One region of the Nocardioides luti genome, then DNA from elsewhere that is predicted to be linked to it. Evidence: predicted binding sites of a transcription regulator. Region 1 holds the regulator's gene; the other holds the start of a gene.
The links. Region 1 encodes HrcA, which represses chaperone genes, less so after heat shock. Its sites were predicted from a motif close to TTGGCACTCGNNNNNNNCGAGTGCCAA; they were not measured.

Region 2: the regulator HrcA is predicted to act here: its motif matches at 1,838-1,864, upstream of groES (co-chaperone GroES).

Annotation. Positions count from the first base shown of each region.
Region 1 is NZ_JACKXE010000001.1:3,920,311-3,924,743, reverse strand. Features, by position in the region: gene H5V45_RS18595 (16S rRNA (uracil(1498)-N(3))-methyltransferase) at 1-528, opposite strand, end outside; gene dnaJ (molecular chaperone DnaJ) at 537-1,724, opposite strand; gene hrcA (heat-inducible transcriptional repressor HrcA) at 1,800-2,813, opposite strand; gene H5V45_RS18580 (MBL fold metallo-hydrolase) at 2,999-3,847, shown strand; gene H5V45_RS18575 (hypothetical protein) at 3,935-4,291, opposite strand; gene H5V45_RS18570 (S8 family serine peptidase) at 4,418-4,433, opposite strand, start outside.
Region 2 is NZ_JACKXE010000001.1:3,336,229-3,340,661, forward strand. Features, by position in the region: gene H5V45_RS15875 (cobalamin B12-binding domain-containing protein) at 1-609, shown strand, start outside; gene H5V45_RS15880 (THUMP-like domain-containing protein) at 622-1,779, opposite strand; gene groES (co-chaperone GroES) at 2,051-2,344, shown strand; gene groL (chaperonin GroEL) at 2,425-4,047, shown strand; gene H5V45_RS15895 (hypothetical protein) at 4,170-4,433, opposite strand, start outside.

The DNA.
Region 1 (4,433 bases):
GTCCTCGTGCAGCACGACCGTCAGGTCGGCAGTAGCGACGAGGTCGACCACGTCGGCGGTCGACGCGAGCTCGGCCACCGTGGGGAACCACGAGCGACGGGACTGCTTGGCCGCCTCGCGGGCCGTGGAGCGCCACTTCGCCAGGGACTTGGCGGCGCGCTCGCCCTTCCAGACCGCGACGCTGCGCGACGCCGCCCACGGCACGACCTCGGCCACGCCGATCTCGGTCAGCACCTCGACGGCGAGCTCGCCGCGGTCGCCCTTCGGCAGCGCCTGGACGACGACGACGGCGGGGTCCGGGGCGGGCACGGCGTCGCGGGACACGACGGTCACCGCGAAGACTCGCTTGCCCGTCGAGGACACCTCGCCGGTCACGGACGTGCCGAGGCCGTCGGTGAGGACCACGGACTCCCCCACCCGCAGGCGGCGTACGGCGACGGCGTGGTGCGCCTCGCCGCCGGTGACCTCCACGGTCGACCCGACGGAGGCGCCGGCCAGGGTGGGGACGAGGTGGACCGGGAGCGACACGGTGCGGCTCAGTGCGGGTTGAAGGCGTCGCGGAGACGACCGAAGACGGAGCGCGAGCTCGCCCGCACCTGACCCGTGGGCTGCTCCTCGTGGCGGATCGCCGCGAGCTCGTGCAGCAGCTCCTCCTGGCGCGCGTCGAGGCGGGTCGGGGTCTCCACGATGATGTTCACGACCAGGTCGCCGCGACCGCCGCGCAGACCGGGCACGCCGCGACCGCGGAGCACCTGCTCGGAGCCGGACTGGGTGCCCGGTCGCAGCTCGAGGTCGAACGACGTCTCGAGCTCGGGCGCCACGTCGACGGCCTCGTCGATCACGACGTCGGCCTCGAGGGTCGGCAGCGTCAGCGTGGTGCCGAGCGCCGCGGCCGTCATCGGCACGGTCACCGTGCAGTGCAGGTCGTTGCCGTTGCGGGTGAAGGTCTCGTGCGGCGCGATGTGGATCTCGACGTACAGGTCGCCGGCCGGGCCGCCACCGGGGCCCACCTCGCCCTGCTCGGTGAGCTGGACGCGGGTGCCGTTGTCGACGCCGGCGGGGATCTTGACGGTCAGGGTGCGGCGCGAGCGGACCCGGCCGTCGCCGGAGCACTCCCGGCACGGCTCGGGGATGATCGTGCCGAAGCCGCGGCAGGCGGCGCAGGGGCGCAGGGTGCGGATCTCGCCGAGGAACGACCGCTGCACGTGCGCCACCTCGCCGGCGCCGCGGCAGGTCTCGCACGGGATCGGGTGGCTGCCCGGGGCCGCGCCCTCGCCGTTGCAGGTGCCGCAGAGCACCGCAGTGTCGACCTTCAGCTCGCGGGTGACGCCGAACGCGGCGTCGGCGAGCTCGACCTCGAGCCGGATCAGGGCGTCCTGCCCCCGCCGCATCCGCGGTCGCGGCCCGCGGCCGCCCTGGCCGCCGGGCGCGTTGCCGCCGAAGAACGCGTCCATGATGTCGGTGAACGAGAAGCCGGCACCCTGGCCGAAGCCACCGGCACCGCCGCCGCCGAACGGGTCGCCGCCGCGGTCGTACGCCGCACGCTTCTGCGGGTCGGACAGGACCTCGTAGGCCATCGAGACCTCTTTGAACTTGTCCTGGGTCTCGGGGTCCGGGTTGACGTCCGGGTGCAGCTGACGGGCCAGACGCCGGTAGGCCTTCTTGATGGCGTCGCCGTCCGCGTCGCGGGCCACACCGAGGAGGTCGTACAGGTCCTGACTCACGAGTGATGGGTCCTTCTGGCTCTGGGGCTGGTCGGTTGCTGGAGCGGTGCTGCTGGAGTGGGGCGGTGCGGGGCGTCAGCCCTCGTCGAGGATCCGCGAGACGTACCGGGCGACGGCGCGCACCGCCGCCATCGTGCCGGGGTAGTCCATGCGGGTGGGGCCGACGATGCCGAGGGTGGCGAGCGCCTCGTCGCGCGGGCCGTACCCGGTCGCGACGACGCTGGTCGAGGAGAGCTCCTGGTAGGGCCCCTCGGCGCCGATCCGCACGGTGACGGCACCGCCGGTGCTGGCCTCGCCGAGCAGCTTGAGGAGGATCACGTGCTCCTCGAGCGCCTCGAGCAGCGGGCGGACCGCCGAGTCGAACGTGTCGCCGTACCGCGCGAGGTGGGCGGTGCCGCTGACCGCGATCCGCTCGTCCGAGCGGTGGTCGGACATCGCGTCGCACAGCACGTCGACGATGGCCGCGGTGTCCACGCCGTCGACGGGGGGTACGACGGCGCGCAGGCCGGTCACGGCCTCGGCGATCACCTGGCCGGTGGCCGCGCGGTTGACGAGGGAGCGCAGGTCGACGAGGGCGTCGTCGGTGAGCTCGGCCTGCAGCTCGACCAGCCGCTGCTCGACGCGCCCGGTGCTGAGGATGAGCACCACGAGCAGCCGGGTCGGCGCGAGCGCGACCAGCTCGATGTGGCGGACCGTGGAGCGGGAGAGGGTGGGGTACTGCACGACGGCGACCTGCCGGGTCAGCTGCGAGAGCATCCGGACCGAGCGCTGCACGACGTCGTCGAGGTCGACCGCGCCGTCGAGGAAGGTCGAGATCGCCCGGCGCTCCGCGGCGCTCATCGGCTTCACGGTCGTGAGCCGGTCAACGAACAGCCGGTAGCCCTTGTCCGTGGGCACCCGCCCGGCGCTGGTGTGCGGCTGGGCGATGAAGCCCTCCTCCTCCAGCGCGGCCATGTCGTTGCGCACCGTGGCGGGCGAGACGCCCAGCCCGTGCCGCTCGACGAGCGCCTTGGAGCCGACGGGCTCCTCGGTGGCGACGTAGTCCTCGACGATCGCCCGGAGCACGGCGAGCCTGCGTTCCTCCTGCACGTCGCCCTCCTCGCGGGTCCGTCGCCGACCACGGGGGTCGGCTGCTGCTGTCCACTGGCACTCGTCACGCCTGAGTGCCAAGCGTACTAGGCGAGCGCACCCGCGTCCGCCTCGTGTGCCCGAGGACGCGCTGGGACGCGTCGACAGGCACACGCCGCGGCGGGGTCGACCCGTACGCTGCCCGGATGGTCTTCACCGAGGTCGCCGACCGGGTCTGGGTCGCGCGCTACGCGTGGTTCGACGTCAACGTCACGCTGATCGGCGGTGAGCGTGGGCTGATGGTCGTCGACACCCACTCGTCCGGCGCCGCCGCGCGCGAGGTGCTCGCGGACGTGCGCCGCCTCGGGCAGGGCGACGTCGTGGCGGTGGTGAACACCCACGAGCACTTCGACCACACCTTCGGCAACGCCGAGTTCCGCACGGCGTACGGCGCCCTGCCCATCCACGCCCACGAGACCGCGGCGGCGAACACGGTGGCGGCGGGCGAGCGGATCAAGAGGGCGTACGCCGCCGACCCGGGCGACGAGCACGCCGAGGAGGTCCTGGCCACCGAGATCGTCACGGCCGACCACACCTTCTCGTCGGCGGTCTCGCTGGACCTCGGCGACCGCGCGGTCGAGCTGGTGCACCCGGGCCGCGGGCACACGGCCGGCGACCTGGTCGTGCGCGTCCCGGACGCCGACGTGGTGCTGGCGGGCGACCTGGTCGAGGAGTCGGCCCCGCCCGGCTTCGGGCAGGACTGCCACCCGCTCGAGTGGCCGTGGAGCCTGGACGTGGTGCTCGGGCTGACGACCGCGGCCACCGTGGTCGTCCCCGGCCACGGCGCGGTCGTCGACCGCGACTTCGTGGAGGAGCAGCGCAACACGATCGGGCTGGTGGCCGAGGAGATCCGCTCGCTCGCGGGCCGCGGGGTCTCCCCCGACGAGGCGCTGGCGGCCGGCGAGTGGCCGTGGCCGCGCGAGGTGCTGGCCCACGCCGTACGCCGCGGCTACGAGCACCTGCCCCGCGGCGGGCGCCGGCTGCCGCTGGCCTGAGCCCGCACGCACGACGATCGGCCCGGCACCCCCGTGGGGCCGGGCCGATCGGGTCGAGCGGACCTCAGGCGTCCGGGACGCCGATGGTCAGCGGTCGATGTCGCGACGGGGCTGGACGTGGCCCTCGGTGTCGTCCTCGGCGAAGTTGCCACCCGGCGCCCGACGGTGACCCTCGACGTCGTCCTCGGCGAAGTTGCCACCCGGCGCCCGACGGTGACCCTCGACGTCGTCCTCGGCGAAGTTGCCACCCGGCGCCCGACGGTGACCCTCGACGTCGTCCTCGGCGCCGTCGACCATCCTGCGGTGACCCTCGGTGTCGTCCTCGACCCCGTCGGCCATCCTGCGGTGACCCTCGGTGTCGTCCTCGACGCCGTCGGCCATCCTGCGGTGACCCTCGACGTCCTCGTCGGTGGGCTGACCGCTGTCGTTCTGGTTCTCGCTCATGACTGCTCCTCCTGGTTGGTGGGCCGCTCGGCCTCGGTGATGACGATCCTGCTCTCGTCGAGCCGGGTGTTCCGTCCGCTCGCTGACACAACGAGCGTCACGTTGCTGACCTCCTCCGTCGGGTCCTCACGGGGCGGCGTTC
Region 2 (4,433 bases), 580 kb from region 1:
AGCGCCTCGCTCACCTCGTCGCTGGCGACGCAGAAGTCGCTCTTCGGCAACCTGCGCTCGGTCGGCATCCCCGTCATCGTGGGCGGCCAGGCCTTCGGCAACGACGAGCGCCGGGCGCTGGCGCTCGGCGCCACGGCGTACGCCGCCACGTCGGCCGACGCGCTGCGCCTCATCGAGGAGCTGCCCGTCCGCACGCCGCGCCACGAGCCCGACCCGTCCACGCCCGCGGACGCCGAGGCGGGCTGGATCCACGAGTTCCGCAGCGAGATCACGCCGTACGTCATCCGCGCCGTCGCCCGGTCCCACCGTGCCGAGGGCACCCCGTCGTGGTGGCTGGAGCTCGAGGGCCACGTCGACCACCTGCTCGGCTGCGTCGCCGCCTCGCTCGTGACCGGCGACGAGACGATCGTCGTCGAGATGCGCGACTGGTTCGAGCACCTGCTGCAGCGGCGCGGTGCGCCGCAGAGCCTGGTCCAGGAGGTCTGGGGGCTGCTGGCCGACGCGCTCCGCGGCCACCCGCTCGCCCGCCTGCACCTGGCCGGCGGTGCGCCCGTCACGGCCACGGCGCGGGGTGCTGCTGCCCAGGGCAACGAGGAAGCCGTCGCCTGAGCGACCGTCGCCTCAGAACGGGCGCACGAGCAGCGCGGTGCCGCTGCCGGCCACCCGGGTCAGCACGATCGTGGCGGTCTGGTCCCCGGCCAGGTCGAGCCGCTTGCGCAGCTGCTCCGGGACGACGTCGACGCCGCGCTTCTTGATGGTGAGCGAGCCGATCCCGCGCTCGCGCAGCGCCGCCTTGAGCGGCTTCTCCCGGTAGGGCAGCCGCTCCAGCACCTCGTAGCCGCGCGCGAACGGCGTGCGGATCCGCTCGTCCCCGGTGACGTAGGCGATGTGCTCGTCCACCAGGCCGCCGTCGGCCAGTGCAGCCACGGCGGTGACGAGGCCGGCGCGGATGACGGCGCCGTCGGGCTCGTAGAGGAACGCGCCGACCGGGCGCACCCCGGCGCCGGGGTCGTCGTCCTCGGTCATCGTGGCGAGGCCGCCGTCGCCGATGACGGTCGCGCGGCGGGCGGTGGTGGCCAGCCGTCCGGACCAGAGCGCCGCCTCCTTGACCTCGCCGTGGTCGCTGACCCACTCGGCCTCGACGCCCTCGGGGACCAGGCCATGAGGGATGCCCGGCGCGACCTTGACGCAGGCGTCGCGCCGCAGCAGCCCCTCGACGAACGGCCAGGGCGGCGTCCAGTCGTCCACGTCGAACGTGCGGCCCCGGCCGCTGCGGCGGGCCGGGTCGGCGAAGGCGACGTCGAAGGGGGAGGTGTCCAGCGCGGTCGCGTCGGCCACGATGACCGCGCCCTCGAGGCCGAGCGCGGCGAGGTTGGCCTCGGCCACCGCCACCCGGACCGGGTCGAGGTCGACGCCCGCGATGGTGAGGCCGGCCTCGGCGAACGCGACGAGGTCGCCGCCGACGCCGCAGCCGAGGTCGACGACCGTCGCGGCGGACGAGGCGGCGGTCCGGGCCGCGCGGTGACGGGCCACCGGCAGCCGGGTGGCCTGCTCGAGGCCGTCGGGGGTGAAGTACATCCGCGCGGCCAGGTCGCCGAACTTGGCGACCGCCCGGCGCCGGAGCTGGACCTGGGTGAGGGCCGTGGCGACCCGGCCGGGCTCGGCCCTGCGCCGGAGCTCGGTCTGCGCGCGCAGCGGGTCGTCGGGAGCCTCGTCCGCGCGGGCGAGCAGCTCCTGACCGTCGTCGGTCAGCAGCCACCGGAAGTCGTCGAGGTCCACCCCGCGATCCTGTCAGACCCCGCGGGCCGCCGGACGGGCCCTGCGCGGCGGGACCTCTCTGGCACTCCGTGAGGTCGAGTGCTAACGTCTGGACTGGCACTCTCACCACGAGGGTGCCAGAGCTTGCAGGCGATGTCCGACCCCCGCGACGGCGTTCATCTCCGAGCAGGCCCCAACGTCCGGAGGACTCCACCAGGAGCCCTCCACCCCGCTGGACAACCCCGGTGGACTCACTCCGTCAAGACAAGTGATGAAAGTGGAGGTCGACATCGTGTCGGTCAACATCAAGCCCCTCGAGGACCGCATCGTCGTGAAGCCGCTCGAGGCCGAGCAGACCACGGCATCCGGCCTGGTCATTCCCGACACCGCCAAGGAGAAGCCCCAGGAGGGCGAGGTCGTGGCGACCGGTCCCGGCCGCATCGACGACAACGGCAACCGCGTCCCGCTGGACGTCGCCGTCGGCGACAAGGTCATCTACAGCAAGTACGGCGGCACCGAGGTCAAGTACGCCGGCTCCGAGTTCCTGATTCTCTCCGCCCGCGACGTCCTCGCCGTCGTTTCCTGATCTCCCGGGTCGTGTGCCTGACGACGCGCCACGGCGCGTTGGCAGGCACACGACCCGACTTCGTTAGAGAGAGGCCCTAGATGCCCAAGATCCTTGAGTTCGACGAGAACGCCCGACGCTCCCTGGAGCGCGGCGTCGACGCGCTCGCCAACGCCGTCAAGGTGACGCTCGGCCCGAAGGGTCGCTACGTCGTCCTCGACAAGAAGTGGGGCGCGCCGACCATCACGAACGACGGTGTGACCGTCGCCCGTGAGATCGAGCTGGACGACCCGTTCGAGAACCTCGGCGCCCAGCTGACGAAGGAGGTCGCCACCAAGACCAACGACGTCGCCGGTGACGGCACCACGACGGCCACCGTGCTCGCCCAGGCGATGGTCCACCAGGGCCTGCGCGCCGTGGCGGCCGGCGCCAACCCGATGGGCCTCAAGCGCGGCATGGACGCCGCGGCCGAGGCCGTCGGCGACGCGCTGCGCGAGGCCGCCCGCGAGGTCGAGTCGGTCGAGGACATGGCGTCCGTCGCCACGATCTCGAGCCGCGACTCGCACATCGGCGACCTGCTCTCGCAGGCCTTCGACAAGGTCGGCAAGGACGGTGTCATCACCGTCGAGGAGTCCAACACCATGGGCACCGAGCTGGACTTCACCGAGGGGATGCAGTTCGACAAGGGCTACATCTCGCAGTACTTCGTCTCCGACCCGGAGCGCATGGAAGCCGTCCTCGAGGACCCCTACATCCTCCTGCACCAGGGCAAGATCTCGGCGATCGCCGACCTGCTCCCGCTGCTGGAGAAGGTCATCGCCGCCGGCAAGCCGCTCTTCATCCTCGCCGAGGACGTCGAGGGCGAGGCGCTCTCCACCCTGGTCGTCAACAAGATCCGCGGCACGTTCAACGCCGTCGCGGTGAAGGCCCCGGCCTTCGGCGACCGCCGCAAGGCGATGATGCAGGACATCGCGACGCTGACCGGCGGCCAGATCGTGGCCCCCGAGATCGGGCTCAAGCTCGACCAGGTCGGCCTCGAGGTGCTGGGTCAGGCCCGTCGCGTCGTCGTCACCAAGGACGACACCACCATCATCGAGGGCGCCGGCGAGGCGTCCGAGGTCGAGGGTCGCGTCAACCAGATCAAGGCCGAGATCGAGAACACCGACTCCGACTGGGACCGCGAGAAGCTCCAGGAGCGCCTCGCGAAGCTCGCCGGTGGCGTGTGCGTGATCAAGGTCGGCGCCGCCACCGAGGTGGAGCTCAAGGAGAAGAAGCACCGGATCGAGGACGCCGTCTCCGCGACGCGCGCCGCGATCGAGGAGGGCATCGTCCCCGGCGGTGGCTCCGCGCTCATCCACGCCGTGTCGGTGCTCGAGGGCGACCTCGGCCTGACCGGTGACGAGGCCGCCGGTGTCCGCATCGTCCGCAAGGCGGCCGACGAGCCGCTGCGCTGGATCGCGGAGAACGGTGGCGTCGAGGGCTACGTCGTCGTCGCCAAGGTCCGCGAGGGCGGCGTCGGTCACGGCTACAACGCCGCGACCGAGGAGTACGGCGACCTGGTCGCCCAGGGCGTCCTGGACCCGGTCAAGGTCACCCGCTCCGCGCTGGTCAACGCCACGTCGATCGCGGCCATGCTGCTGACGACGGAGACGCTGATCGTCGAGAAGCCCGAAGAGGACGACGACGCCCCGGCCACCGGCCACGGGCACGGCCACGGCCACTGATCCGTCGTTACTCCACGCCTGAGCGCGTCGACCCGTCGTCAGCTGACGACGGGTCGACGCGTTTCTGCGTCAGGAGGCGACGGGTCGGTGCGTTCGTCGCGTGAACGAGCGACGGGTAGGCGTCAGTCGAGCAGCTGGGTCAGGTGCTGGGTGGCGCCCTTGCGGTGGTTCACCGGCGAGCTCCAGAGGAACTGACCGTCCGGGGTCGGGCCGCCGGCCGACCACGACGAGGTCGCGTCGCTGAGCCGCAGGAGGCGGTCGCTGGCGAGGTCGTAGACGTAGGTGCCCGCCCGACTCGACTCGTACGCCGTCACGGTGACGACGTCCCGGGGCCCGCCGTGGCCGAGCAGGGCGCCCTCGACGCCGCTGTCCTGCAGCGTGACGAC